2 regions of the Hoeflea sp. 108 genome follow, and region 2 is predicted to be linked to the other one. Evidence: riboswitches for the same ligand, from Rfam matches in the RefSeq annotation. Region 2 holds a riboswitch; the other holds the start of a gene.

Region 1 (15,119 bases), 250 kb from region 2:
TGCTCGATCCGCTCGACCGCCTGATGCGTCTGCACCGTCACCGCGGTGACGGCGATGCTGCTGCGTAGCCCGAACGACGACACGGTCTCGACGTCGCGGACGATGCCGGCGCCGCCGCTCGAATCCGAGCCGGCGACGATGAGCACATACGGGGTCATCGCCATTGAGCCGTCGCTGCCAGCCACTCGCGCGTGCGCGCTTCGGGATCGGCGTTGAGCGTGATGTCGGTGACGACGGCAGCGCTATCCGCACCTTGCGCAAAGACGCCGGCGATGCGCTCGACATTGAGCCCGCCAATGGCGACCAGCGGCGTCGCGCCGACAAGCTGTTTCCAGATGGCGATGCGGTCGAGCCCTTGCGGCGCCCACTTCATCGCCTTGAGGATGGTCGGATAGACGGGCCCGAGCGCGACATAATCGGGCTCGGCGGCGAGGGCGGTGTCGAGCTCGGCAACGTCATGGGTGCTGAGACCTAGCCTCATGCCGGCGCGGCGGATCGCTGCCACATCGGCTTCGACCAAATCCTCCTGGCCGAGATGGACGAAGTCGCACCCCTCGTCGATGGCGAGGCGCCAGTAGTCGTTGACGATAAGCCGGCAGCCGTGGCGTTCGCAGATGGCCTTCGCGGAGCGGATTTCGCGGCGCAGGGTGGCGTCGTTCATATCCTTGATGCGCAGCTGCACCAGCTTCACGCCGAGCGGCACGAGGCGTTCGATCCACGCTGCTGAATCGACGATGAGGTAGAATGGGTCGAGCTTCATGAAAATGCTGCCATGCCGATAAGGGGGGTGGAGGGGACGGCCATGTCGCGCGGTTCGAGCGGGCCGGCGCGGAATGCCTGCCGCCCCGCATCGACCGCCTTGCCGAAAGCAGCGCCCATGGCGACGGGATCGCCTGCCTTGGCAACGGCGGTGTTGAGCAGCACGGCGTCGTAGCCGAGCTCCATGACTGTTGCCGCATGCGACGGGCGGCCGATGCCGGCGTCGACGATCAGTGGCACATCAGGGAAATGGCCGCGCAGGCTGCGCAGGGCATCGAGGTTCTGCGGGCCCCTCGCAGATCCGATCGGTGCACACCATGGCATCAGCACCTTGCAGCCGGCATCGAGCAGCCGTCCGGCGACGACCAGATCGTCGGTCGTATAGGGAAAAACCTCGAAGCCTTCGGCCGACAGTATCTTGGCCGCCTCGACCAGGCCGAACACGTCGGGCTGCAGCGTGTCGTGGTTGCCGATGACTTCAAGCTTGATCCAGTTCGTGCCAAAGACCTCGCGCGCCATACGCGCCGTCGTCACCGCCTCCTTGACCGAATGGCAGCCGGCGGTGTTGGGCAACACCCGCATGTCGAGCGACTGGATGAGCGACCAGAATTTTCCGCCCGTCTTGCCGCCCGAGGTCTCCCGGCGCAGCGAGACGGTGACGATGTCGGCGCCCGACGCCTTGATCGCCTCGGCCATGATGGCGGGCGAGGGGTAGAGCGCGGTGCCCAGCAGCAAGCGGGACGCGACCTTTTGACCGTAGAGTTCGAGCATGGCCTCACCCTCCCTTCATCGGCGCGAGGATTTCGATGCGGTCGCCTTCTGCCAAGGTGCAGCCGTCGCGTTCCCTTGCCGGCACGATTTCGCCGTTCAGCGCAGTGGCGAGCCAGCTGCCTTCGTAGTCGAGCTCGGCAAGAAGCGCCGCCAGCGTGCCGGCCGCGACCTCCTGGCTTTCACCGTTGACGGTGAGCTTCATGGGCGCGCTCCTTCTTCGTCTTCTGGCCCAGGATCATGTCGGCGGCCTGTTGCGCCATGGCTGGCGCGAGCAGGAAGCCGTGGCGGTAGAGGCCGTTGATGCGGACCGTGTTTCCCGATCGCTCGACGCGCGGCAGGTTGTCGGCAAAGGCGGGCCGCACGCCGACCCCCGTTTCGACCAGCTCGGCTTCGCCGAAGGCCGGATGCAGCGCATAGGCAGCGTTGAGCAGTTCCATCACTGAGCGCGCTGACATCGGCCCCGCCGCATCGCTCTCGATCATCGTCGCGCCGACCATGAACAGGTTGTCGGAGCGCGGCACGACATAGACGGGAAAACGCGGATGCAGCAGCCGCACCGGCCGCGCCAGCGAGACCTCAGACATTCTGAGGATCAGCATCTCGCCGCGCACGCCGCGCAGGTCTGGCCTGATATCGGCCATGCCGGTGCAGTCGGCTTCGATATCAGGCACGCTGGGCGCCTGCACGGCGCCGTAGCCGAACTCGAAGCGTACGCCCATCTGCACCAGCTTTTCGTGCAGCCCGAGCAACGCCTTGCGCGGATCAAGATGCGCCTCCCCGGCGAAGAGCAGGGCACGCCCGAAACGGCCTTCAAGGTCTGGCTCGAGTGCGGCAATCGCCTCGGCGTCCACCTCGCGGTAGCCTGACGTGCGACGCGCGAAGCGCTGGAGCTCGCCCGTGTCGCGGGCCGGCGCCACGACCAGCGTGCCGTTGCGCATGATCTGGCCGGGCAGGGCAGTCGACCACCAGTCTCCGGCGCACCGTCCGAGCGACAGCACCGTCTGTTCGGCGCTCTCGCGCTCGCACCATGGCGCCAGCATGCCGCCGGCCTGCCAGGAGGCATTGCCGGCGATTTGCCTTCTGATGTCGACCACAGTCACCTCAGCGCCGCGCGCCGCCAACTCGTGTGCGAGCGTCAATCCGGCGACGCCCGCACCGCGGATCAGCACTTTCATGGCTGGCTCGCTGTCTCCGCCGGCTCGGCGTTGTCGACCGGCATGTAGAGGTCGCCGCCGTCGCGGTATTTCGCCGCCATCGCCGCCAGTCCTTCCTTCTGCGCCTCGGCGCGGATGTCGTGGGAGATCCGCATCGAGCAGAATTTCGGGCCGCACATCGAGCAGAAATGCGCCACCTTGTGCGCTTCCTTAGGCAAGGTCTGGTCGTGGTAGGAGCGCGCCGTCTCCGGGTCGAGCGAGAGGTTGAACTGGTCCTCCCAGCGGAACTCGAAGCGCGCCCGCGACAGGGCATCGTCCCTGACCTTGGCCGCCGGATGGCCCTTGGCGAGGTCGGCCGCATGGGCCGCGATCTTGTAGGTGATGACGCCAACCTTGACGTCGTCGCGGTCGGGCAAACCAAGGTGCTCCTTGGGCGTGACGTAGCAGAGCATCGCCGTGCCGAACCAGCCGATCATCGCCGCACCAATGCCCGATGTGATGTGGTCGTAGCCGGGTGCGATGTCGGTGGTCAGCGGCCCGAGCGTGTAGAAAGGCGCTTCGCCGCACACCGCCAACTGCTTGTCCATGTTCTCCTTGATCTTGTGCATCGGCACGTGGCCAGGGCCCTCGATCATCACCTGGCAGTCCTTGGCCCAGGCGATCTTGGTGAGCTCGCCCAGCGTCTCCAGTTCGGCGAACTGGGCGGCGTCATTGGCGTCCGCGATCGAGCCGGGGCGCAGGCCGTCACCGAGCGAGAAGGCGACGTCATAGGTCCGGCAGATGTCGCAGATTTCCTCGAAATGCTCGTAGAGGAAGCTCTCCTTGTGATGATGCAGGCACCACTCCGCCATGATCGAGCCGCCGCGCGAGACGATGCCGGTGACGCGGTCGACGGTCAGGTGGATGTAGGCGAGCCGCACGCCGGCATGGATGGTGAAGTAGTCGACGCCCTGTTCTGCCTGCTCGATGAGCGTGTCGCGGAACACCTCCCAGGTCAGGTTTTCGGCAATGCCGCCGACTTTTTCGAGCGCCTGGTAGAGTGGCACCGTGCCGATTGGCACCGGCGAATTGCGGATGATCCAGTCGCGGATGTTGTGGATATTGCGCCCCGTCGACAGGTCCATCACCGTGTCGCCGCCCCAGCGTGTCGCCCACACCATCTTCTCGACCTCCTCTGCCATCGACGAGGTGACGGCGGAATTGCCGATGTTGGCGTTGATCTTCACCAGGAAATTGCGACCGATGATCATCGGCTCGCTCTCGGGGTGGTTGATGTTGGAGGGGATGATGGCGCGGCCGCGGGCGACCTCGTCGCGAACGAATTCGGGCGTGACGAAATCGGGAATGGCTGCACCGAAGCTCTCGCCGTCACGCTGGAGTTTCGCCTTGATCTGCTCGCGGCCGAGGTTTTCGCGGATGGCGACGAACTCCATCTCGGGTGTGACGATGCCGGCGCGGGCATAAGCGAGCTGGGTGACGGCACGGCCGCCGGTGGCTCGCAGCGGCGCGTTGCGGACGGGGAATTCCGGCGTCAGTCGGTCGGCCGAGACAAAGCCGTTGTCCTCGTCCTTGACCTTGCGGCCATCGTAACGCTCGACGTCTCCACGGGAGACGATCCAGTCCTCGCGCAGGCGGGGCAGGCCGCGCTCGATGTCGGTCTTCACCGACGCATCGGTGTAGGGCCCGGATGAATCATAGACGGTGACAGGAGGCTCGCCGGCGCTCGGATGCACCGAAATCTCGCGCATCGGCACGCGGATGCCGGGGTGGATCAGGCCTTGCTTGTGGACTTTCCGCGAGGCGGGAAGTTCGCCTGTCGTGACTGTCGGGGTGTGGGCATTCATGAGTGAGTCTCCGTTACGATGGAGACCCAGTTCGTGCGAGGAGGAGGAGGTGAGGTTTGCCTGGGGGACTTCGGGCGTATGCCCGAATGCCAAACCGGATTGACCGGCCGCTGCGCCTCGCACCGTCCCTACGCCAGTGTGAACTGGATCAGGTTCAACGGGTCACTGCGCTGCGCGAGCCAGCAGTATCTCAGCCCCTTGTCGGGACCCCCCTGGTGAACCCTAAGCATGGGCGCGGAATGGGCGTGCTGTCAACGGCCTTTCGCAGACGGCGAGAGAATGCCAAAGTCCCGACGTCGGGACCCCATTGCAGTTCCCGTCGCGATCGGATAATAGGTCAGCGTTACTGACATAAATTGTCTGCCGCGCAGGGAGGACCGTTTGGCCTGCGCGCGAGACAGGAGGAGCATCCGTGACGGACAATCCCGCGCCGCTCAAGTTCCATGTGCCCGAGCCCGAAGTGCGCCCGGGCGGCACGCCCGACTTCTCCAACGTGCCGATCCCCAAGGCCGGTTCGGTCGACAGGCCGCCTGTCGACGTCGATCCCCGGACGATCCGCGACCTCGCCTATTCGATCATTCGCGTGCTCAACCGCGAGGGCGATGCCGTTGGCCCCTGGGCCGGCACGCTGACCGACGAGGAGCAACTCGAGGGCCTGCGCCACATGATGACGCTGCGCACCTTCGACGCGCGCATGCAGATGGCCCAGCGCCAGGGCAAGACCTCGTTCTACATGCAGCATATGGGCGAGGAGGCGGTCAGCTGCGCCTTCCGCAAGGCGCTCATCCAGGGCGACATGAATTTCCCGACCTATCGCCAGGCCGGCCTGCTGATCGCGGGTGGCTATCCGATGGTCGAGATGATGAACCAGATCTATTCCAACGAGAAAGATCCGCTGAAGGGCCGCCAGTTGCCGATCATGTATTCGGCAAAGGATCACGGCTTCTTCTCGATCTCGGGCAATTTGACGACCCAATACATCCAGGCCGTCGGCTGGGCGATGGCGTCCGCCATCAAGGGCGACACCAAGATCGCGGTCGGCTGGGTCGGCGACGGTGCCACCGCCGAGAGCGATTTCCATGCCGCCCTCGTCTTCGCCTCGACCTACCGGGCGCCCGTGGTGCTCAACGTCGTCAACAACCAGTGGGCGATCTCAACATTCCAGGGCATCGCCCGCGGCGGCTCCGGCACCTTCGCCGCCCGCGGCCTCGGCTTCGGCATTCCGGCGCTGCGCGTCGACGGCAACGACTATCTCGCCGTTCATGCGGTGGCGAAATGGGCGACCGAGCGTGCCCGCAGCAATCTCGGGCCGACGCTGGTCGAATACGTCACCTACCGTGTCGGCGCGCATTCGACATCGGACGATCCGTCCGCCTATCGGCCGAAGACCGAGTCGGACGCATGGCCGCTGGGCGACCCGGTGATCAGGCTCAAGAACCATCTCATTCGCCGCGGCCTGTGGTCGGACGAGCGCCACAAGCAGACCGAGGCGGAAATCCTCGAGGCGGTGATTTCGGCGCAGAAGGAAGCCGAGAGCCACGGCACGCTGCATGCCGGCGGCAAGCCGTCGACGCGCGACATGTTCGAGGGCGTCTATGCCGAGATGCCGCCGCATCTCCGTCGCCAGCGCCAGAAGGCGGGAGTGTAGCCCATGCCGCGCATGACAATGATCGAGGCTATCCGCAGCGCCATGGATGTCGCCATGGGCCGTGACGACAACGTCGTGGTGTTCGGTGAGGACGTCGGCTATTTCGGCGGCGTCTTCCGCTGCACCCAGGGGCTCCAGCAGAAATACGGCCGCTCGCGCTGCTTCGACGCGCCGATCAGCGAGCTGGGCATCGTCGGTGCCGCCATAGGCATGGCCGCCTACGGCCTCAGGCCCTGCATCGAAGTGCAGTTCGCCGACTATGTCTATCCAGCATATGACCAGATCGTTTCGGAAGCGGCACGGTTGCGTTATCGCTCGAACGGCGAGTTCACCTGTCCGATCGTCATCCGCATGCCCACGGGCGGCGGCATCTTCGGCGGCCAGACCCACAGCCAGAGCCCCGAGGCCCTGTTTACCCATGTTTCCGGTCTCAAGGTGGTGGTTCCGTCCAATCCGATCGATGCCAAGGGCCTGCTGATCGCCTCGATCGAAGACCCGGATCCGGTGATCTTTCTGGAGCCGAAACGATTGTACAACGGCCCCTTCGACGGCCATCACGACAGGCCCGTGACGGCCTGGTCGAAGCATGAGCTGGGCGAGGTGCCGGAGGGGCATTTCACCGTGCCGCTCGGCAAGGCGGAAATCCGCCGGCCGGGTTCGGCGGTCACCGTTCTCGCCTATGGCACCATGGTCTATGTCGCCCAGGCCGCAGCCGAGGAGACCGGCATCGACGCCGAGGTCATCGACCTCAGGACGCTGTTGCCGCTCGATCTTGAAACCATCGTCGCCTCGGTCAAGAAGACCCGCCGCTGCGTGGTGGTGCATGAAGCGACGCTGACCTCCGGCTTCGGCGCCGAGCTCGCAGCCCTTGTGCAGGAGCACTGCTTCTACCACCTCGAAGCGCCCGTTGCCCGCGTCACCGGCTGGGACACGCCCTATCCGCATGCGCAGGAGTGGGACTACTTCCCGGGCCCGAAACGCGTCGGCGAAGCCCTGATCGAAACGATGGAGGCCTGAGCATGGGCGAACATGTCATCAAGCTTCCCGACGTCGGAGAAGGCGTGGCCGAGGCCGAGCTGGTCGAATGGCACGTCAAGATCGGCGACCTCGTGCGCGAGGACGCGGTGCTGGCAGCCGTCATGACCGACAAGGCGACGGTCGAGATTCCGTCCCCCGTCGACGGCGAAATCCTCTGGCTCGGAGCCGAGATCGGCGACACGGTTCCGGTCGGTTCGCCCATCGTCAGGATCAAGGTCGCGGGCGATGCGCCAGTCGCGGCCGAGCCGGCAGCCGCGGAGGCGAAGCCGGAAGCAAAGGCAGCGGAGCCTGCCAAGTTAGCTCCTGCGCCGGCTAAGAAAGATGAGCCAGGTTCGGCGGCGGCGAAGCCCGCGGTCAATTCCGCAGCGCTCAAACCTGTACCGCGCGCCACGACCGTTGGCCTGCCGCGCCCCGAAGGCGAGCGTCCGCTGGCGTCGCCAGCCGTCAGGATGCGCGCCAAGGAAGCCGGTATCGACCTGCGCCAGGTGCCAGGCACCGGGCCTGCCGGCCGCATCACGCATGAGGACCTCGACGGCTTTGCCGCGCGCGGTGCGGCGGTTCCTGTCGCCGGCTTTCAGGAAAAGACCGGGGTCGAGGAGATCAAGGTCATCGGTCTGCGTCGGCGTATCGCCGAGAAGATGGCGCTGGCCAAGTCGCGCATCCCGCACATCACCTATATCGAGGAGGTCGACGTCACCTCGCTGGAGGAGCTGCGCGCCAAGCTCAACGCCTCGAAGAAGCCGGACAGGCCGAAGCTGACATTGCTGCCTTTCCTCATGCGGGCGCTGGTGAAGGCGGTCGGCGAGCAGCCGCAGCTCAACGCGATCTATGACGACGATGCTGGCGTCATCCAGCGCCATGCCGGTGTCCATATCGGCATGGCGGCGCAGACGCCGGGCGGCCTGATGGTGCCTGTCGTCAGGCATGCAGAGGCGCGCGACCTGTGGGACTGCGCCTCGGAGGTCAACCGCCTGGCCGACGCGGCCAAGGCAGGAACGGCAACGCGCGAGGAGCTGACCGGCTCGACCATCACCATCACCTCGCTCGGGGCGATGGGCGGTGTGGCCACCACGCCCGTCATCAATTACCCGGAAGTGGCGATCGTCGGCGTCAACAAGATCATGATCCGGCCGATGTGGGACGGTACCCAGTTCGTGCCGCGCAAGATGATGAACCTGTCGTCCAGCTTCGACCATCGCGTCATCGACGGCTGGGATGCGGCTGTTTTCGTCCAGCGTCTCAAGGCGCTGCTCGAGGCGCCGGCAATGATCTTCGTGGAGGGCTGAGGCTGTGAAGGAAATCTCCTGCAAGCTTCTCGTCATCGGCGCCGGCCCTGGCGGCTACATCTGCGCCATCCGCGCCGGCCAGCTCGGCATCGACACGGTCATCGTCGAGGCGGTGAAGGCCGGCGGCACCTGCCTCAATGTTGGCTGCATCCCGTCCAAGGCGATGATCCACGCGGCGGACGAATATCTGATGGCGAGCGAGATGGCGGCGGGCAAGAGCCCGTTCGGCATCACAGTCGCCACGCCGGCCATCGACCTCGCCAAGACTGTCGCCTGGAAGGACCGCATCGTCGGTCGGCTCAACACCGGCGTTGCCGGCCTGCTCAAGAAGGCACACGTCAAGGCGGTGATCGGCTGGGCGCGGTTCCGCGACGGCAAGACCGTCGAGGTCGAAACCGAGACCGGCCTGCAGGTGATCCGCGCCGAGACCATCGTCATCGCCACCGGTTCCGCGCCGGTCGAGCTGCCGTTCCTGCCCTTCGGCGGACCGGTGATCTCGTCGACCGAGGCGCTGTCGCTTAAGCAGGTGCCGCAGACCCTCGCCGTCGTCGGCGGAGGCTATATCGGGCTTGAACTCGGCACCGCCTTTGCCAAGCTCGGATCGAAGGTGACCGTTGTCGAGGCGCTGCCGCGCATCCTGCCGCAATACGATGCCGAGTTGACGCGGCCCGTCGCCAAGCGGCTCGAGGCGCTGGGCGTCAAGGTGCTGACTGGCGCCAAGGCCAAGGGGCTCTCCTCCAAGGGCGACGCATTGCTGGTCGAAGCCGCCGATGGCAGCGAGCAGAAGATTTCGGCCGACAAGGTGCTGGTCACCGTCGGCCGCAAGCCGGTCACCGAGGGCTGGGGGCTGGAAGAGATCGACCTCGACCGCGATGGCCGTTTCATCCGCATCGACGAGCAGTGCCGCACCTCGATGCGCGGCATCTACGCCATCGGCGACGTCACCGGCGAGCCGATGCTGGCGCACCGGGCGATGGCGCAGGGCGAAATGGTTGCCGAGATCGTCGCCGGCCACAAGCGCAGCTGGGACAAGCGTTCGATCCCCGCCGTCTGCTTCACCGACCCGGAAGTCGTGACCACGGGCCTGTCGCCCGATGAAGCCAAGGCTCTGGGCATCGAGATCAAGACGGCGCAGTTCCCGTTCTCGGCCAATGGCCGGGCGATGACCTTGTCCAGCGAGGATGGTTTCGTCCGCATCGTCGCCCGCGCGGACAACCATCTGGTGCTTGGCATCCAGGCGGTCGGCGCGGGTACGGCCGAGCTGTCGTCAGCCTTCAGCCTGGCGCTGGAAATGGGCGCTCGGCTGGAGGATATCGCCGGCACAATCCACGCCCATCCGACCCAGGGCGAGGCGTTCCTCGAAGCCGCACTGCGCACGCTCGGTCACGCGTTGCACATCTGAATCATGTGATTCATGGGCGCGGCCTTCGGGCCGCGTCACCTTATCGTCTTGCCCGCGCCGCAGGCTTGGGCTAGGAAGCCCGCGCACTGGACGACCAGTGCCTAGAACGTTCGGGGACGGCCCCATCCAAGAGATGGCGCCGATCAATTGTTTTCCCGACCCCAATCCATCCGGATCAATCGCAAGACCGCTGCGTGCCCAGGCACCGCAGGCCGTCGCCATGTGTCCTTGTCCGCTGCCATCGGACTTGGGCTGCCGGCCGCACGCGTCTTCGCACAAGCAATCGCACCATCAGGAGAGGCGCCGTGGCAGGACCGTTAGAACAATTTGAAATCAAGCCGATCGTCACGCTGTTTGAGCTGGGCGGCCAGCAGATCGCCTTCACCAACTCCTCGGCCTACATGGTGGGCGCCGCTGTGCTCGGCGGGTTGCTGATGCTGGTTTCGTCGAGCCGACGTGCGCTTGTGCCGACGCGGCTGCAGTCGATTACCGAACTGGTCTACGAGTTCGTCGCCAAGACCCTGCGCGACAATGCCGGCGAGGGCGGGATGAAGTTCTTCCCGCTGGTGTTCTCGCTGTTCACCTTCATCCTGATCGCCAACCTGATCGGCATGTTCCCCTATGCCTTCACGGTGACCAGCCACATCATCGTCACCTTCGGCTTCGCCATGCTGGTGTTCGGCACGGTCACGCTCTACGGCATCTGGAAGAACGGCTTCGGCTTCTTTCGCCTGTTCCTGCCGTCGGGTGTGCCGTTGATCCTGGCGCCCATCATCGTGCCGATCGAGATCGTGTCCTACATCTCGAGGCCGATCAGCCATTCGGTGCGTCTGTTCGCGGTCATGCTGGCCGGCCACATCACACTCAAGGTGTTTGCCGGCTTCGTCGTCAGCATGTCCGATCTCGGAACGCTCGGCATCGTGGGGGCGGTGCTGCCACTGCTGATGACGGTGGCGCTGACGGCGCTTGAACTGCTGATGGCAATGATACAGGCCTATATCTTCACGATGCTGACCTGCATGTATCTCAACGACGCCCTGCATCCTGGGCACTGAGAAACAGGGGCGGCCGGCATTGCGGGCCGCCCGGTTCTCCTGGCGTTAGTTCGCTGCCTTCAGCTGGTCGAGCATCTTCTGGCCCAGCGCTTCGTAGTCGCCGTCGAAATGATGCCCGCCGGTCGTCTTGATCTTGGCGAGGTTGGCGAGCGAGGGGCTGAGGCAGGCGCTGTCGTCTTCTTCTTCGCCATAGATGCACAGCACCTGCTTGGCCGGCAGCTTGGCAATTGCAGCAGGGATGTCATAGCCGCTGTCGTCGATGCCGAGCCAGCCGGAGATGGTGACCTGGAACGACGTCGTCTGTCCCGGCGCCATCAGGCCGATGACCTTGGTGCGCTTCTGCAGGTCCGGCGGCAGCAACGGATAAGCGAAAGGCAGCGTGTCGGCGCCGAAGGAATAGCCGATCAGCATGACCGGCAGCTTCTTCGTCGGGTCGGCGCGCTCCAGCATCTTCGTCACATCGCGCGCCAGTTCTTCCGGCGTGCGCTTGGCCCAGAAATAATGCAGGGCGTCGAGACCGACGACATGGACACCCTTGCCCGACAGCCACTCGCCGATGGTCTTGTCGAGGTCGCGCCAGCCGCCATCGCCCGATACCAGCACTGCGACCGCCTCGGGCGACTTGCCCGCCGGCAGGTCGACGGCCGGAAGATCGCCGAAGGGCTTGTTGGTGGTGGCGAGTTCACCGAGCGCATCGACAATCTGCTGGGCCGTATCCGTGCTGTCGAGCGCTGCGAACGAGATGCCCTGCGCACCCTTTGCTTCGCCCTGGACGGCGTCCAGCGACGTCTCCTCGACGAACAGATAGGCAGGGTCGGGCAGGGGGCTGTCGAAGCCGTAGCTGAACGCGGAGCCGTCGGCCGTCTTCGTGGCGGTCGCACCGGGACAGAACGGCTCTTTCAGCGTCAACCGGTTGGCAAAGCCCGAAGCAATGGCGCCGCCGAGCGTGTTGACCGGCGCGTCGGCCAGCGCGGCATAAGCGAAGGTTGCCCCTTCGCCAGAGCCGGCAATGACAGGCGGCAGATACGTCTGGATGCCGAGCTGGCGCTGGGCTGTCTGGGCGAGGTCGGTCAGTTCACCCACGACATAGAGGCACTGACCGGTGTCGGCATCAAGCTGCGCTGCGTATTTGGCGAAGTCGACTGATAGCACGACATTGCCCTGGTCGCGCATGGCCTTGACGATGACATCGTCCGCTGGCCTCCAGCCTTTGCGGTCCGAGAGGTAGATCACCAGGCCCTTGGCGTCGCCGTCAGGTGCTGTGACAGGCACGTCGACGAGGCGGCTCGCCGTGACTGTCTGCGCCTTAGGCTGACTGTCCTGGGCCGATGCCAAAGCCGGCGAAAGGCACGAAATCATGGTCGTGAGCAAAACCAGCCGCTTCATCTTTTGAGGATCCTTATGGGGCTTCCCGAAATCAGATTGGTCACGTCGATCAGCACCTGCGGAATGGCAAGTCCGTTGGGGCAGGCGAGATATTGCGGTGTCCACACCGGCTCGAACTTCTGCTTGAAGGCGCGCAGCCCTTCGAAGTTATAGAATTCGTCGGCCCGCCGGTAGACGAAGGTGCCGAGCCTGTTCCAGGTCGAGGCGAGCGGGTGGTCGGCGAGGCCCGCCAGCGGGGCGGCACCCAGGTTGAACCAGCTGTAGCCCTCCGATTTTCCGTAAAGCAGCAGCCTTGCAAACAGCGCGTCCATCAGGATCTTGGAGACGCCATGGCGGTAGCGCATCAGGTCGATCGACAATTCGTTCTTGTCGCCGCTGCGCCAGAGATTGGCGAAGGCGACGATGGCGCCGTCCTTCTTGAGCACAGCGCAGTCGAATTCGGCGAGATATTCCGGATCGAAGCGGCCGAGCGAAAAGCCCTTTTCGCGGCCGGCCTTGGTGCCCAGCCAGGCGTCGGACACTGCTTGCAATTCGTCCATCACGCCGGGGACTTCAGCCTTTGGGATGATCGAGAATTCCAGCCCCTCGCGGGTGGCGCGCTTGTCGGCATACCGGAAGTCCTGCCGCGAGGCGCCTTCGAGCGAGAAGGTCGTGAGGTCGACGCGCGCGACCTCGCCGATCTTCAGGATGGCCAGGCCGAGGTCGAGGCAGGTGGTCAGATAGGTCGGCGAGATCGAATAGAAGACGGGGCGGGCGCCGGTGCGGTCGGCGCGTTCGGCAAACTGCCATATCAGGCCCTTGGCGGCTTCCGCGTCGCCGACAGGATCGCCCATGGTGATCCAGCTCCGGCCGGCGACACCATACATCAGGAAGGCGTCGTCATCGGGAGCGACCAGGAACTTCTTGTCGCCCAAAAGTGCGACATTGCCAGTGGTGTGCGAGGTGGTCTCGAGCACGTCGCGCACGGCATCGGGAATATCGGTTGTTCCTTGAACCGCGACATGCGGCCGGTTGACCAGCGCGTCGACGGCGATAGCGGCCGCCACGATCGTCAGCGCCAGCGTGGCGCGCAGGAAGCGCGAGGCGTCGCCATTCCAGGCGAAGTCCCACCACAGGCTGGCGGCGTAGTCGACATGGCGATAGGCAAGCATGCCGACCAGCGTCAGCGAGCCCAAGACGATGACGATCAGCGCCAGCCAGGTCGGCGTCGGCCGGAAGGAGCGCCAGTCGCCCTTGCGGTAGAAAACTTTTGGATAAGCGAGCAGGATGCCGGCGACGAACAGCAGGATCGAGGCTTCTTCCCAGTCGATGCCCTTGAGCAGGGAGAAGACAGCACCTGCAACCAGAAGCGCGATCGATGCGACGCGGGCCAGCGCTATGCGGCGATAGAGGCCGCGCGCCAGGATGATGAGCAGCAGGCCGACAAGGCTTGCGGCAAGGTGCGAGGCTTCGGCAAAGGGCAGCGGCACGACGTCGCTCAGCGAGTCGATGCGGTTGTCGACGGCAGGCAGGTTGCCGGAGAGCAGCAGCACGACGCCGCCGAGGAAGACGAGTGCCGCCGCTACCGGTGCAACGATGCGCCTGCTCAGCGCCACCGCCCCACCCGACAGCGCCTTGACGCCATGGCGGGCGCGATAGACCTCGAGGCCGACAAGGGCCACGCCGGCGCAGGCGAGCGGGATCACGTAATAGATGAGCCGGAACGCGACGAGCGCGGCAATGACATCGGGCCTTGTGCCGGCGCCGAGCCCGACGAGCATGGTCGCCTCGATGATGCCGATGCCGCCGGGGGCATGGCTGATGATGCCGGCAGTGATCGCCGCCACGAACAAAAGCAAGAAGACCGCAAATCCCGGCGCGATATCGGGCGGCAGCAGCACGTAGAGCACTGCTGCCGCGGCGCCGATGTCGACGACGCCGATCAAAATCTGGGCCGCGGCGCTCCTGGCCGACGGCAAAGGCAGGCGCCAGCTTAGAAGCGTGACCTGCCTGGGGGCCATGGCGAGCCAGGCGAGGGTTCCGGCAAGGGCCAGCAGTATGGCGAGGCCGATGAGGCGGTCCGTCGCCGGTGAAATGGCCTTGAGGAAGGGCAGGCCGACAGGGTCGATCAGAAGGGCAATGCCAAGAACGGCAATGATGCCCGACGTGAAGGTCAGGAAGGAGACGCCGACGATACGGCCGACATCGGCGGCGTCGAGGCCGGCACTTTGGTAGATTCGGTAGCGTACTGGGCCGCCGACAAAGACATGGAAGCCGATCGCGTTGGAAATGCTGTAACCGACCAGGCCGGCAAAGGCCGCCAGCGACAGCGGTACGCGCCCGGGTGCGACGCGATGGACGGCCATGACGTCATAGAGCGACATGGCGACGAAGCTGATCAGGGTCAGGCCGACGGCCTGGGCGATTGTCGTGGGATCGCTGGCCCGCAGCGCCTGCCTGATTTCGCTGAGATGGACAGCGCCGCTGATCTGGTGCACGACCACAAGGGCGAGCACGACCAGTGCCGCGCCGATCACCGGCCCCAGCACCCGGGGCTCGAGAAGCTTCGCGATCAGCTCCTCGGCCCTGCCTTTGCGGAGCGGGGCTTCGCTTGCTGCAGCTGCCTCCGACATCTTCGGCGACTCCATTCGCATATTCGATCACGCCTGGGGTCGCTGCGCGGCGGCGCCTAAGCTTTTGTTTTTTCGAAGGTCGTGAACCTCGGCGTCGCTCGACGCGTCCGGACGCCCCGATTTCGCGGTCACTCATGACGCCAGATTCCGGCAATGCTGCGGCA
Region 2 (15,119 bases):
CGGCAAGGACAAGGAAAAGCTGATCGAAGTCATCGGCCAGTATGATGGTCTCGCCATCCGATCGGCCACCAAAGTGACTGAAAAGCTGATCGCCGCTGCGACCAACCTGAAGGTTGTCGGCCGCGCCGGCATCGGCGTCGACAATGTCGACATCCCCGCTGCGTCCCGCCGCGGTATCATCGTGATGAACACGCCCTTCGGCAATTCGATCACCACCGCCGAGCACGCCATCGCACTGATGTTCGCCGTCGCCCGCCAGATCCCCGAGGCCAATGCCTCTACCCATGCCGGCAAGTGGGAGAAGAACCGCTTCATGGGCGTCGAGATCACCGGCAAGACGCTCGGCCTGATCGGCTGCGGCAACATCGGCTCGATCGTCGCCACCCGCGCCGTCGGCCTCAAGATGCATGTCGTCGCCTTCGATCCGTTCCTGTCGGAGCATCGCGCCGAGGAACTCGGCGTGGAGAAGGTCGAGCTCGACGAGCTGCTCGCCCGCGCCGACTTCATTACGCTGCACACGCCGCTGACCGACAAGACCCGCAACATCATCAATGCCGACGCGATCGCCAAGATGAAGGACGGCGTGCGCATCATCAATTGCGCCCGCGGCGGACTGGTGGTCGAGAAGGACCTGATCGCGGCGCTGAAGAGCGGCAAGGTGGCGGGCGCCGGCATCGACGTGTTCGAGGTCGAGCCTGCCGAGCAGAACGAGCTGTTCAACATGGAGAACGTCGTCTGCACCCCGCATCTCGGCGCCTCGACCTCCGAGGCCCAAGAGAACGTGGCCCTTCAGGTGGCCGAGCAGATGGCCGACTATCTGGTCAAGGGCGCTGTCACCAACGCCATCAACATGCCCTCGATCACGGCCGAGGAGGCGCCGCGGCTGAAGCCCTTCGTCAAGCTCGCCGAAGTGCTGGGCGCCTTCGTCGGTCAGGTGACGGAAGATCCGATCACCGAGGTCGAGATCCTGTTCGACGGGCAGACCGCCCAGATGAACACCAAGGCGCTGATCAGCGCAGCGCTTGCCGGCTTGATCCGCCCGCAGGTCGCCGACGTCAACATGGTTTCGGCGCCGATCATGGTGAAGGAGCGCGGCATCATCGTCGCCGAGGTCAAGCGCGACAAGTCGGGCGTGTTCGACGGCTACATCAAGCTGACGGTCAAGACCGAGCACATGACGCGCTCGATCGCCGGCACCTGCTTCTCCGACGGCAAGCCGCGCTTCATCCAGATCAAGGGCATCAATCTCGACGCCGAGGTCGGCCAGCACATGCTCTACACCACCAATGCGGATGCGCCCGGCATCATCGGCCTGCTCGGCACGGTGTGCGGCGAAAACGGCGTCAACATCGCCAACTTCTCGCTCGGCCGCGACCGCCCAGGCGGCGATGCCATCGCGCTGCTCTATCTCGACGCGCCCTTCCCCGAAGACGTGCTCGCCAAGGTGCGCGACCACAAGTCGATCGACTCGGCCAGGCGCCTGCGGTTCGACGTCAACGGCTTCTGATCGGCCGCTGAACATCATCGCCTCCCAAGGCAAAGAAGGCGCGGCTTGGTCCGCGCCTTTTTCTTTTGGCTGAGCGGGTAGATCTACATATCTGCCCCGCTCCAGCCGGGCAGATAGTTCGCAACCGTCTGGCGGGCCAGTTGCAATGCCTGTCGCGATGCCTTGTCGAAATCGTCCTTCATCAGGGCAAGGTCGACGCGCCGGCGGAAGAAGTCGGCCCAGAGGAACTCGGCGAACGGTGTCAGGTCCTTGGCATAGCCGCCCCTGCGCCGGACCTCGCCGGCGAGGCTGCGGTAAGGATCGTCGACGAGCCTGTCGACCGACTTCGGGATCTCCGCATAGGGCCTTCTTTTTCCCGTCGCATCGAATGGATGCATCCAGGCGCGGTTGTCGAGCACCACCAGGAAAGCCTCCTTGTCTAGCATGGACAGGTCGGCAATGACGGTGACGAAGACGTCCTTGACGCCCTCCTCATACAGCGCCCGGGCAAGGTGGTGATGGTCGACGATGTGGTTTCGCCCCTTGGGCCCGAGCACGACGGGAACGAAATGATGACCGAGGAAAGCACCTGCCTTGGTCACCGAAAGTGCTCGCAGTTCGTGACGTTTCAGCGCCACTTCATGGTAGCCGACCGTGATCTGCGTCGGCCTGAGGTCTGCCACCAGAACCGGCTTCAGGGTGGGTTTGGTTTCGCTCATCATGGCTGGCTGCCTTTCTTCGCGACTGCCTGCCCGGTCAGCGCGGCAACGGCGTTGTCGACACTGCGGAAGATGTGATCGGGTCCCAGCTCGCCGGCGATACCGAAGCGGGCAAGGGCTGCCTGCGCCCGCACCGATTCCAGCCGCGCGATCGAAAAGCTGGCGCCCGAGCTTCGGCAGGAGGCGATGACGTCGGAAAGCACCCCGGCCGCAGTGTAGTCGATGTCGGTGACGCTGCTGCATTCGAGCACGACATGCCGCAGGTCGCCGGCGCGAGCCGCGATCATCGCCTGCAGGTCACGCTGGAACCGCTCGGCATTGACGAAGGACAGCGGCGCCTGGAACGCCACCACCAGCACGCCGGCCACCTGCTCGCCAGCCTTGCCCTTGTCCGGCGGCCACCAGATCGAAGTGCCAGGCACCTTCTCGAACTCGATGGCGCGGGCCTGGGTCATGCCCCACAGCCCGTGCAGCAAAGAGAGCACGATGCCGGTAGCAACACCGACCTCGATCGGCAGCGCCACGATCGCGATCGCGGTGACCACGATCAATGCGAACTCGACCGGCGCCTGCCTGAGCGTTGCGACAAAGGTCGGCCAGCGCAGGATGCGCAGCGCGACGAAAAACAGGACACCGGCCAGCGCCGCCTCCGGCACATTTGCGAGCAGCCTGGCGCCGAACAGGACGAGCGCCAGCACGATCGCCGCCGCAAACAGGCCGGCAAGCTGCGACCGGCCGCCTGTCTCCGAAACGATCGCCGTGCGCGGCGGGCTGGCATTGACGGGAAAAGCCCCGAACAGGCCGGCAAGCAGGCTGCCTGCACCGACACCGACAAAGTCGCGGTTGACGTCAGGCCCCTGGCCGGACCGGCCGGCAAAGGAGCGTGTGGTCGCAGCCGTCTGCACCATCACCACCAGCGCAATCAGTAGCGCCGTGGGCACGAGCGTGCGCAGGTCCTCGACCGCGACCGACGGAACGGAGATGTTCGGCAAACCTTCAGGCAGTGGTCCGAGAACAGCGACGCCGTGGCGTGGCAGGTCGAACGCGACGACGGCCAAGGTCGCGAGCGCCAAAGCAATGAGCGCACCGGGAATGCGCGGGCTGATGCGTTCGCCGGCAAAGACGACGGCAAACACGCCGAACCCGAGTGCCACGCTCGACAGATTGACCTGCCCGAAATCATGATAGATCGCCGCCAGTCTTTGGAAGACATCGCCGCTGCCGGCCGGCAGGCCGAGCACCCCCGGCAATTGCGAAATGATGATGTGCAGCGAAATGCCGGCAAGAAAGCCTGAGGTCACGGGGACGGACAACAGGTCGGCCAGCCAGCCCAGCCGCAGCAATCCGCCGGCGACGACGATGGCGCCGACCATCAGCGCCAGCATGGCGGCAAGCGCGGCATATTGCGGCGACCCTGATGTGGCGATCAGCGCAAGACCGCCAGCGAAAATGGGCGTTATGGTCGAATCCGCACCGGCGGAAAGGTAGCGGCTGGCGCCGAGTACGGCGAAAGCCAGCGAACCGGCAATGAAGGCGAAGAAGCCTACTTCAGGCGAAAAATCGCCAAGGCGGGCAGTGGCCATCTGCTCGGGAATGGCGATCGCCGCAAGCGTAAGTCCCGCCGTCAGGTCGCCACTCAAGTCACGGCTGCGCCAACCCTGCAAGGCGCCGAAGAGCAGGCGCGAGCCCTGCAACCCGGTCCGTCGATCGGCCTCATCTTGCATCCGAGCCTCGCCCATCTTCGGATCCCGCTGGCATACCTGCCCCGGCTGTCCGCAATAACGCGGGATATGCGCTCCCCGTTCCCGCTACGGTTGCGCCATCTTGCGCCCGCTGTGCTCGGCAAGCCAGATGCCGCCGAGCACCAGGGCAAACGCGATGGCGTGATAGAGTTCGAAATCCTCGCCGATGATCAGCACCGACAGGATAGTGCCGAAGATCGGCACCATATTGATGAACAGGCCGGCCCGGTTGGCGCCGATCAACTCGACGCCGCGGATGTAGAAGATCTGCGCAATGAGCGAAGGAAAGAGCACGATATAGACAGTCAATGCCCAGCCCACCGGATCGGGTGCGATGAACCGGCCGGTTGCATACTCCCAGGCAGCGAAAGGGATCGAGGTGACGAAGGCCGAGGCTGTCAGCATGATCATCAGGCTCTGCCAGTGGATATCGGGCTTGAAGCGCAGCGCCACCGTGTAGGCGCTGTAGACGATCACGGCGATCAGCATGAGGCCGTCGCCGAAATTCATGTCGAGCGCGAGCAAAGTGGCAAAGTCGCCATGGCTGGCGGTGAGGGCAATGCCCAGCAGAGACAACAGGAAACCGACCACCTGGGCGAAGGCGACCTTGATGCGGAAGAACAGGAAATTGGCGGCGAAGATGACCATCGGCATGCCTGCCTGCTCGATGCTGGCATTGATGGCGGTGGTGAAAGTGAGTGCCGAGTAGAGCGCGACATTAAACAGCGTAAAGCCCATCATGCCCAGCCCGACAAGGAAAGGCAGGTGCTTGCGCACCACGGTCCAGTCGCGCTGAAGCCGCGGCCAGCCGACCGCGCCGAGCAGCACTGCAGCCAGGCCCCAGCGTGTCATGGTCAGGAACATCGGCGAGACGTGCCCTACCGCCAGCTTGCCTGCCACGGCGTTGCCGCCCCAAAACAGGGCGGTCAGAAGCAGCAGCACATAGGCATTTCGATACATCAGGCAGGCTCTCGCTGACAAAAAGGCGCAATTCCCGCCTAAGTGGCCATTCCGGCCAAGTAAATGCGTCCAAAGACGGAATTTGTTGTGCCTCGGGAGGCAAAGAAAGGTCGCGCTTCCAATTGCTTGGCGCTATAGAGGCCTGTCATTTTGAACTGTTCGCGACCCAACGCGAAACCGGAAGGAAGAAATCATGGCCAATGTGGTGGTCGTCGGCTCCCAGTGGGGCGACGAAGGCAAGGGCAAGATCGTGGACTGGCTGTCCGAACGCGCCGATGTGGTGGTGCGCTTCCAGGGCGGCCACAATGCTGGCCACACGCTGGTGGTGGACGGCAAGGTCTACAAGCTGTCGCTGCTGCCTTCCGGCGTCGTCCGCGAGGGCAAGCTGTCGGTCATCGGCAATGGCGTGGTCTTCGATCCGCATGCCTTCGTGGCCGAGATCGAGAAGATCCGCGCCCAGGGCGTCGACATCGGTCCGGACCGCCTGAAAATCGCCGAAAACACCGCGCTAATCCTGTCGCTGCATCGCGAGCTGGATGGTTTCCGCGAGGACGCCGCCTCCAATTCGGGAACGAAGATTGGCACGACCCGTCGCGGCATCGGCCCCGCCTACGAAGACAAGGTGGGCCGCCGTGCGGTGCGGGTGATGGATCTGGCTGATTTGGAAACGCTTCCCGTCAAGGTCGACAGGCTGCTCACGCACCACAATGCGATGCGCCGCGGCCTCGGCCATCCCGAGGTGACGCACGAGGCCATCATGGCCGAGTTGACCTCGGTCGCCGACAAGATCCTGCCCTACATGGATCGCGTCTGGAAAGTGCTCGACGACAAGCGCCGCGCCGGCGAACGCATCCTGTTCGAAGGCGCGCAGGGCACCCTGCTCGACATCGACCACGGCACCTATCCGTTCGTGACGTCGTCCAACACGGTGGCCGGCCAGGCAGCTGCCGGTTCAGGCATGGGTCCGGGATCGATCCACTACGTGCTCGGCATCACCAAGGCCTACACCACCCGCGTCGGCGAGGGCCCCTTCCCGACCGAACAGCAGAACGAAATCGGCGAGTTCCTGGGCACCCGTGGCCATGAATTCGGCGTGGTGACGGGCCGCAAGCGCCGCTGCGGCTGGTTCGACGCCGTGTTGGTGCGCCAGGCGGTTGCCGTCAACGGCATCAAGGGCATCGCGCTGACCAAGCTCGACGTGCTCGACGGCCTCGACGAGATCAAGGTCTGCACCGGCTACAAGCTGGACGGCGAACTGATCGACTACCTGCCCGCGAGCCAAGGCGCGCAGGCACGGGTCGAGCCGGTCTACGAGACGCTCGAAGGCTGGAAGGGAACCACGGCCGGCGCACGCAGCTGGAACGATCTCCCGGCGCAGGCGGTCAAATATGTGCGTTACATCGAGGAACTGATCGGTGCGCCGGTGGCGCTGCTGTCGACCAGCCCCGAGCGGGACGACACGATACTTGTGACCGACCCGTTTGAAGACTAATTTTTGATACCTTTCCGGTGGGCCGCAATGTCAGGCGGAGACGCGGCCCAGGGACGACAAGATAGGTCGACGAGAGAATGGCAGACTTCGTAGCGGTTCTGAAAAAGACGCTTGATGGCATGGGCGACACGACGCCCGCAATGCGGGCACGGGTGTATGACAAGGCCCGCAGCACGATTGCGGCCAAGCTTGCAGCCCTCAATCCGCCGCCGCCCGAAGCGGTCGCTGATCGCCAGAAGAAGGCGCTCGAGGACGCCATCGCGACGGTCGAGGCGGAGTTCACCGCAAAGCCCGTGGAGAACGATCCGCTGGCGGAGCTGGAGAATGTGTTCTCCTCGATCGACCGCAACAAGAACCAGCCCGTCTACACGCCGCGCGCGCCGGAGCCCGAGGTGCGGCGCCCGCTGGCGCCCATGACGCCGACACCCGCTCCGCAGCCGCCGGCACAGCCCAAGGCAACGCCGAGCTACCCGACGCAGGCGCCGGCATCGTCCTACGCACCGCAGGCCCGCGAGGAGCTTTCCGAGTTCGCGGCTGAACATGACGAAGACGACCAGCCCGCCCTGCCGGCCGAGGACGACCAGTTCGAGGCCACCAGGGACGAGGATATCGACCCGTTCCAGGCGACCAGGCAGAAGCCGCGCAAGCGCATCAGCGGCGGTCTGATCGCCGCGACCGTTGCGGTCGCCGTGCTCGGCGTCGGCGGCTATGCGCTGTGGTCGAACCGCGATGCCTTCGTCGGCTCCGGCACCGACAAACCCGCCGAGACGCCGGCACCGGCCAACGAGGCGACGACGCCTCCGCCCGCCAACGGCACGCAGAACGCCCAGGCGCCGGCCAATGGCGAGCCGGGCAAGTTCACCCAGCGCATGACGCAGGACGGCAAGGAGGTCGATCCCGGCCCGGCCAGCGGCACCAACGGCGTTGGCGAAGGCACTTCGGTAGCAGCCCTGACACAGCCGCCCGCACCGGCCCCGGCGACCACGCCTGAGCCCGCTGCGGCGACGCCAACCACCCCCGCAACACCTGCCACCCCGCCGGCGGCCGGCGCAACGACGCCTCCCGCAAGCGAGAACGCGCCTGTCGCGGTCGGCCAGAAGGCCATCTTCTATGAAGAGCGCACCAATGTGGCGCAAGGCTCGGCCGAGCAGGGCTCCGTCGTCTGGACCGTGGTCCAGGAATCGCCCGGCGGCGACCTGCCGCCCGAACCGGCAATCCGCGCCGAGGCGACGATTCCAGGCAAGGACATCCAGCTGCGCATGACCATCCGCCGCAACGCCGACAAGACGCTGCCGGCGAGCCACATCCTCGAGATGATCTTCCTGACGCCAGACGGCTTCGAGGGCGGCGGCATCGAAAACATCCTGCGCGTGGCGCTGAAAAGCTCCGAACAGGACGCCGGCAGCCCGCTGCTCGGCATTCCCGCCAAGATTGCCGACGGCTTTTTCCTTGTTGCGCTCAACGACAACAAGGCCGAGGTCGACGCCAATTTGAACCTTCTGCGCCGGCAGAGCTGGATCGACGTGCCCGTCGTCTACAAGTCGGGCCGCCGTGCCTTGTTCACTATGGAAAAGGGCATCCCCGGCGACAAGGTCTTTGAAGACGCGATGAAGGCCTGGCAGGCCAAGGAAGCGGGCTAAAGCCCTTCGGGCTGCATGCAATCAAGCGGCTGACGCGGGAGGCTCCCGCGTCAGAAGCACTGGAACAGCAGGTCCAGGGCGGCTACAGCCTCGTCATGGTGCTCAGCCAGATTTCCTGCGATTCTCCCAAATCGGAAACGGCATCTGCGCTGATGTGGTGTGCTGCCACCACGACCTTGCGGCCACCGATCTCAAAAACCGGATTGAGCTTCCTGATCGGCGGGGATTTCTGCCGCTCGCAAGAGCGGCGGCACCACACGCGATTTCAGACGATCAAGCAGGTTCGTCTGCAAATCCAACAGGTAGCCGCCTTCATAAGGGCCAACGAACAGGTCGTATCTGGCAATCAGAACATCCGATATTTGGCCAGGAGCAACCCGTTCTTGCCGACATGGTCGTTCCAGGCATCCAGGGTTGCCTGGTTCTCGACATTCCAAAGCAGCGTCGATGGTCACATTCGTCGGCTTGCGGACACGCTTGGGAGCTCCGCGGCATGGCGGGCACGCATAGGGCGTGCGAGCCTTAGCCTTCGAGCTCCTCGCGCAGCATCTCCAGCTCCAGCCATTCTTCCTCGAGGGCTGTGAGCGTCGCCCGCTCCTTATCGAGGGCGGCGATGGTCTTCTGGAAGCCGTGGGGATCACGTTCATAGAAGGCCGGGTCGGCGATCTGATTTTCCAGCCGCGAGATCGATGCCGTCACCGCTTCCATCTTCTTCGGCAGATTCTCGAGCGCGAATTTCTGCTTGAAGGACAGCTTCTTGGCCGGTCCCTTCGGAGCGTCGGGCTCGCTGCGTACCGCATTCGCCTCGCCATTCGCCTTGCGTGACTTGCGGTCGTCGAGCTTGGTGCCGCCGCGCTGGGCCAGCATGTCGGCATAGCCGCCGGCATATTCGACCCATTTGCCGTCGCCGTCGGGCGCAATGATGCTGGTCACCGTGCGGTCGAGGAAATCGCGATCGTGGCTGACCAGGATGACGGTTCCGGCAAAGCCTGCGACCAGTTCCTGCAGCAGTTCCAGCGTCTCCATGTCGAGATCGTTGGTCGGTTCGTCGAGCACCAGCAAATTGGCCGGACGAGCAAGCACGCGCGCCAGGATCAGCCGGGCGCGCTCGCCGCCCGAGAGCTCGCGCACCGGCGTGCGCGCCTGTTCGGGTTTGAACAGGAAGTCCTTCATGTAGGAGACGACGTGGCGCTGCTCGCCGTTGATGACGAGGTTCTCGCCGCGCCCGTCGGTCAGGTAGCTGGACAGCGTCTCGTTCGGATCGACCGCTTCACGCTTCTGGTCGAGGGTTGCGATCTCGAGATTGACGCCAAGCCGCACAGTGCCGGCATCTGGGTCAAGCTCGCCGGTCAGCATCTTGAGCAATGTCGTCTTGCCGGCGCCGTTCGGCCCGACAAGGCCGACGCGGTCGCCGCGCTGGATGCGGGTCGAGAAGCCCTTGACCACGGTCAGGTCGCCGAAGCTCTTTTCGATGTTCTTGGCCTCGATGACCAGCTTGCCGGACTCGGCAGCATCGCTCGCCACCATCGTCGCCACGCCCTCGGCGCCGCGATGGCTGCGGAATTTCTGGCGCATCGACTGAAGCTCGCCTAGCCGGCGCATGTTGCGCTTGCGGCGCGCCGTCACGCCATAGCGCAGCCAGTGCTCCTCGCGCACGATCTGGCGGCCGAGCTTGTGCTGGTCGCGCTCTTCCTCCTCGAGGATTTGATCGCGCCACTCCTCGAAATGGGCAAAGCCACGGTCGAGCCGGCGCGTCTGGCCGCGATCGAGCCACACCGTGTTGCGGCTGACGCGCTCGAGGAAACGGCGGTCGTGCGAGATCAGGATCAGCGCCGACGAGGTACGGATGAGCTCTTCTTCCAGCCACTCGATGACGGAGAGATCGAGATGGTTGGTCGGCTCGTCGAGCAGCAGGATATCGGGCTCGGGCGCCATGACGCGGGCAAGTGCCGCGCGGCGGGCCTCGCCACCGGAGAGATCACCCGGGCGCTCCTCGCCCGTCAGGCCGAGATGGTCGAGCAGGTAGGTGGCGCGGTGACTGTCGTCGGCCGGTCCGAGTCCAGCCTCGACATAGGCCCGCACACTGGCGAAGCCGTCCATGTCAGGGGCTTGCGGCAGGTAGCGGATCGTCGCCGAAGGCTGGCGAAACACCTCGCCATCGGTCGGCTCGACCATGCCGGCGGCAATCTTGAGCAGCGTCGACTTGCCCGAGCCGTTGCGGCCGACGAGCGCGATCTTGTCGCCTGATGATGCGGAAAGTGCCGCGCCGTCGAGCAGCGGCACGCCGCCAAAGGTCAGCCGGATGGCGTCGAGATTGAGAAGCGGTGGCGCCATGATCAGAATTCCGGAGCGGGATAGGGGTGAGCGACAAGCAGGGCGCGGCCGCTGCCGAGCGAAATCCTGAGGGTGCCCTGGACTTCGTTGGAGAGGGTGAGCGACGAACCGAACGGTACCTCGACGCTGTCGAGCAACCACTTGGCGCCTTCCTCGGTAAGGCCGGTCAACGCCGAGAAGGCGAGCACCGAAAACATCGTGCCGTCGTCGTAATCGAAGCTTGCCGTACCGGGAAGAAGCGGCACGCCTTCCTGATGGCCGCTGCTCAGCACGACTTCGGTGCCGCCTTCGGCGAGACGAAGCGCCAGCGCGAAATGGAGAAAGGCATGGTCGGACCGGGCGCCACCGAAGGCACCGACGAGCACGAGCGATGTCGCTCCACGCTCCAGCGCGGCCGAAATTGCCAACTCGCCGTCGGTCTTGTTCTTTTCGGCGGGAAACACCTCGCGCGGCACTGCGGCGAAAGCAGGATCGAGCTCAGCCGGGGCCGAGTCGAAATCGCCGAGCCAGAGCTCCGGCATCAGGCCCAACGTCGCCGCGTGGCGGATGCCGGAATCGGCCGCGATGACGCGGCTGCCCGCGACCTGGCGGTCGAGGCGCGGCGTCCGCAGTAGCTCGCCGCCGAGAAGGATGGTGAACCGGCTCATGCCGAGGCCATTACCAGCCCGGCGGCCGAAACGGAAGGCCGGCGAGCAGCGCTGAAACTTGGGCTTGCACCGCCCCTTCGCCGGCTCTATTCCTTGGATCGCTCTAACGGGGTGCCTGTCACGCGCAAGCGGGGCCGGCTGAGAGGCATGGAGAGTTCCGGCCAACCCGCTGAACCTGATCCGGTTTGTACCGGCGGAGGGATTAGATGCTTCGGACGCCCGGCGCTTCAAATTCCCTTTCAACACCAATGAAGGAGGCGCTGATGCGCTCGCTGATCCTATCCCTGACTTCCGCCCTGGCGATGGCCGCTGCAGCCTTCCCGGCCTCGGCCGAGGGAAAACTCACCATCTACACCTATGAGAGCTTCACCTCTGAATGGGGCCCCGGCCCGCAGGTGAAAAAGGCCTTCGAAGCCGAATGCGCCTGCACGGTCGATTTCGTCTCGGTCGCCGACGGCGTCGCCCTTCTCAACCGCGTCAAGCTCGAAGGCGCCTCGACCAAGGCCGACATCGTGCTTGGCCTCGACACCAACCTGACGACCGAAGCGAAGGCCACCGGCCTGTTTACACCACACGGTGCTGCCGGCGCCGACGTCAAGGTTCCGGGCGACTGGAAGGACGACACCTTCGTGCCCTACGACTACGGCTACTTCGCCGTCGTCTATGACACCGAAAAGCTGAAGAACCCGCCCAAGAGCCTGAAGGAACTTGTCGAGGGCAATCCGGAAGAAAAGATCGCCATCCAGGACCCGCGCACCTCGACACCAGGTCTCGGCCTTCTGCTCTGGGTCAAGTCGGTCTATGGCGACAAAGCGCCGGAAGCCTGGACCAAGCTCAAGGGCCGCGTGCTGACGGTGACGCCGGGCTGGAGCGAGGCCTATGGCCTGTTCACCAAGGGCGAAGCGCCGATGGTTCTGTCCTACACCACTTCGCCGGCCTACCACATGGTCGCCGAGAACACCGAGCGTTACCAGGCCGCATCCTTCGAGGAAGGCCATTACCTGCAGATCGAGGTGGCCGGCATCACCACAACGGGCGCCAAGAACCCGCTGGCCGAAAAGTTCATGGCCTTCATGACCGGCCCCGGCTTCCAGGACGCGGTCCCCGAGACCAACTGGATGCTGCCCGCCGGCAAGACCGACAAGCCGCTCAACCCCGCTTTCGACAAGCTGGTGAAGCCGGCAAAGACACTGATCTTCAGCGCCGATGAAGTGGCTGCCAATCGCAAGGCCTGGGTCGACGAGTGGCTCGGCGTGATGAGCAAATAAGGCCCGAAAGGCTCGAACGTGACCACCCTACGTTGCCCCCCTCTGTCCTGCCGGACATCTCCCCCACAAGGGGGGAGATTGGCAGTTGCGCGGCCTTTGCCAATCACGACGGTGACAGAAGAAGCGGCAACGGTGAGGCAACTGATCTCCCCCCTTGTGGAGGAGATGTCCGGCAGGACAGAGGGGGGCAACGTAGAGTACAGCGTAGCCGCTCTGCGTCATGCACGCTCCAAACGCGTCTAGCCCGGCATGCGCATTCCCCCCACCGACTCTCGCATCATAGCCGGCATCCTTGCGCTGGTGGCCATCGGCATGCTGATCGGTGGCGCATTCGTCGGGCTCGGCATCGAGGCCTGGCGCAATCCCGAAGGCGCCTATGCCGCCTTCGACAGCTACCTTTTTCGCGTCGCGCGTTTCACCATCTGGCAGGCGCTGCTGTCGATGCTGCTGTCGGTGGCCCCGGCAATCCTCGTCGCCCGCGCGCTTGCCCGCCATCCCGCTTTTCCCGGCCGTGGGCTGATCCTGCGCCTGTTTGCCGTGCCGCTGGCACTCCCGGCGATCGTCGCCGCACTCGGCATTCTCACGCTTTACGGCCGTGCCGGTTACTTCGCCGCTCCATTGAGCGCACTGAGCGGAGGCACATGGCCGGGCGTCTATGGTCTGTCCGGCATCCTGGTCGCGCATGTGTTCTTCAACATGCCACTGGCGACGCGGCTTTTGCTGGAGGCGCTGCAGACCGTGCCATCAGACCAGTGGCGGTTGGCGAGCCAGCTTGGCATGGGGGCGCGCGCCAGCTTCCGACTGATCGAATGGCCGGCGGTACGTGCGGCCCTCCCCGGCGTTGCCGGGCTGGTGTTCATGCTCTGCGTCACCTCCTTCACCATTGTGCTGACGCTCGGCGGCGGACCGGCGGCAACCACGCTGGAGGTGGCTATCTACCAGGCTCTGCGCTTCGACTTCGACCCTGCGCGGGCTGTCGCCCTGACGCTGCTTCAGATCGGCTTGACCGCGGGGATCGTGCTCACCCTGATGCGGCTCGGCGCCAACACCACTGGCGACGCCAATCTGTCGGTGGCGCGGCGCAGCTACATCGAGGCCGGGCCAGGCGAAAAGGTCCTGAACATCGTGGTGATAGTGGCCGCCCTCGTCTTCGTTGGCGGGCCGATGGCAGCAACAGTGGTGTCGGGTCTCGAAGCCGACCTCGCCCGCCTTGCCACCGAAGCGTCGGTTCATCGCGCCACGCTGACCAGCCTTGTCTTCGCCTCGATCTCGGCAACGCTGGCCTGCGCTCTTTCGCTATCGCTCGTCATGGCCCGGCGGGTTCTCGCCACCTCCAGATCCGACGGCAAGGGATCGCTGCTCGAGCGGCTGACCGACACCGGCGCCGGCTTCGTGCTGGTGGTGCCGCCTGTCGTTGTCGGCGCAGGCTGGTTCGTGCTGGTGCGGCAGTCAGTCGATGTCTTCGCGCTCGCGCCCTTCATGGTGGTGACCGTCAATGCCGTCATGGCGATGCCCTTTGCCGTGCGCGCCATCCGCCCGGCCCACGACGCGGCGGCCGAGCGCCATGAATGGCTCTGCGCGCAGCTCGGCATTTCCGGCTGGAACCGGCTGCGGCTGATCGACTGGCCGGTGTTGCGGCGGCCGCTCGCGACAGCGTTTGCCTTTGCCACAGCGCTTTCGCTCGGCGATCTCGGCGTCATCGCACTGTTCGGCAGCGACGCCGTGCAGACGCTGCCCTATCTTCTGCTCGCCCGCATGGGCAGCTACCGCACCGCGGACGCAGCCGGCCTGGCACTGATGCTCGGGCTCCTGTGCCTTGCCTTGATGATGCTGGCCGACCGCCTCGGCAAGGAGACCTCCAGATGACGGCAAAAGGCGAGGCGGTGCAGCTCGACCGCATGGTGTTCAGCTATGGCGAGACCATGGTAGCCTTCGACACGACCTTCGCGGCAGGCGAGATCACCGCGATCATGGGCCCGAGCGGCGCGGGCAAGTCGACGCTTCTCAATCTCGTCGCCGGCTTCGAGACACCGCGCGAAGGGCGTGTGCTGATCGGCGGCGCCGACGTCAGCTGCGCACCGCCCTCGGCACGCCCCGTGTCCATGGTGTTCCAGGAGAACAATCTTTTCGCCCATCTCGACATCGCCAGGAACGTCGGGCTCGGCCGCTCGCCCTCGCTACGGCTCTCGGCCCACGACCGCATGGACGTCGCCGAAGCGCTGGCGCGAGTAGGCCTTGCCGGCATGGAGCAGCGGCTGCCCCGCGAGCTGTCAGGCGGCGAGCGCCAGCGGGTGGCACTTGCCCGCGTTCTGGTGCGCGACCGCCCGGTGCTGCTGCTGGACGAACCGTTTGCCTCGCTTGGTCCAGCCTTGCGCGCCGACATGCTGGAGCTGGTGGTCAGCGTTCATGCCGAACGCCAGATGACCGTGCTTTTCGTGACACACCAGCCGGAAGACGCGCGAAAACTGGCGCAAAACATGGTTTTTGTCGAAGCCGGCGCCATTGTGGCTACCGGCAAGACACCTGATTTCTTTGATGAATCTGGACCCGAGGCGTTCCGCCGCTATATCGGAGACGAAAGGCGATGACATAATCACGGCACATTGCCCGGAAGCCGACATAATTTACGGTCAAATCGCCGCACAAGTGAAACAAGACTTGTTGTGTCGGCAAGGGGAGTATGGCTAGGTCCATGCTATGCCCGCGGGTACTGCTTCGCCTCTGCCCGGACCTGAAAGGAACCTGCCCTGCCTACCCGCCGCCATGGCCATATCGAGATGAGCACGCCCCGCCGCACGCGACTAGCCCTCGCGGTTGCGCTGTCGGCGTTT

What was found. A riboswitch is a leader RNA that binds a small molecule or an ion and turns the genes downstream of it on or off. The one in region 2 is predicted to bind thiamine pyrophosphate.
Region 1: it holds a riboswitch for thiamine pyrophosphate, as region 2 does, so the genes downstream of both, thiC (phosphomethylpyrimidine synthase ThiC) here and thiB (thiamine ABC transporter substrate binding subunit) in region 2, are expected to answer to the same signal.

What each region holds. Positions count from the first base shown of each region.
Region 1 covers NZ_KB890024.1:4,285,828-4,300,946, reverse strand. Annotated here, with positions in the region: gene thiD (bifunctional hydroxymethylpyrimidine kinase/phosphomethylpyrimidine kinase) at 1-164, opposite strand, end outside; gene B015_RS0121295 (thiamine phosphate synthase) at 155-760, opposite strand; gene B015_RS0121290 (thiazole synthase) at 757-1,530, opposite strand; gene thiS (sulfur carrier protein ThiS) at 1,535-1,732, opposite strand; gene thiO (glycine oxidase ThiO) at 1,710-2,705, opposite strand; gene thiC (phosphomethylpyrimidine synthase ThiC) at 2,702-4,528, opposite strand; TPP riboswitch at 4,636-4,752, opposite strand; gene B015_RS0121265 (3-methyl-2-oxobutanoate dehydrogenase (2-methylpropanoyl-transferring) subunit alpha) at 4,941-6,176, shown strand; gene B015_RS0121260 (alpha-ketoacid dehydrogenase subunit beta) at 6,180-7,193, shown strand; gene B015_RS0121255 (dihydrolipoamide acetyltransferase family protein) at 7,196-8,500, shown strand; gene lpdA (dihydrolipoyl dehydrogenase) at 8,505-9,902, shown strand; gene B015_RS0121245 (F0F1 ATP synthase subunit A) at 10,208-10,957, shown strand; gene B015_RS0121240 (AcvB/VirJ family lysyl-phosphatidylglycerol hydrolase) at 11,003-12,343, opposite strand; gene mprF (bifunctional lysylphosphatidylglycerol flippase/synthetase MprF) at 12,340-14,955, opposite strand.
Region 2 covers NZ_KB890024.1:4,540,084-4,555,202, forward strand. Annotated here, with positions in the region: gene serA (phosphoglycerate dehydrogenase) at 1-1,507, shown strand, start outside; gene B015_RS0122605 (ParB-like protein) at 1,591-2,208, opposite strand; gene B015_RS0122610 (SulP family inorganic anion transporter) at 2,205-3,929, opposite strand; gene B015_RS0122615 (DMT family transporter) at 4,014-4,907, opposite strand; gene B015_RS0122620 (adenylosuccinate synthase) at 5,101-6,399, shown strand; gene B015_RS0122625 (hypothetical protein) at 6,477-8,039, shown strand; gene B015_RS33915 (CcdB family protein) at 8,231-8,494, opposite strand; gene B015_RS0122635 (ABC-F family ATP-binding cassette domain-containing protein) at 8,562-10,373, opposite strand; gene B015_RS0122640 (thiamine diphosphokinase) at 10,376-11,020, opposite strand; TPP riboswitch at 11,118-11,239, shown strand; gene thiB (thiamine ABC transporter substrate binding subunit) at 11,284-12,288, shown strand; gene thiP (thiamine/thiamine pyrophosphate ABC transporter permease) at 12,538-14,154, shown strand; gene thiQ (thiamine ABC transporter ATP-binding protein) at 14,151-14,876, shown strand; gene B015_RS0122660 (M48 family metalloprotease) at 15,066-15,119, shown strand, end outside.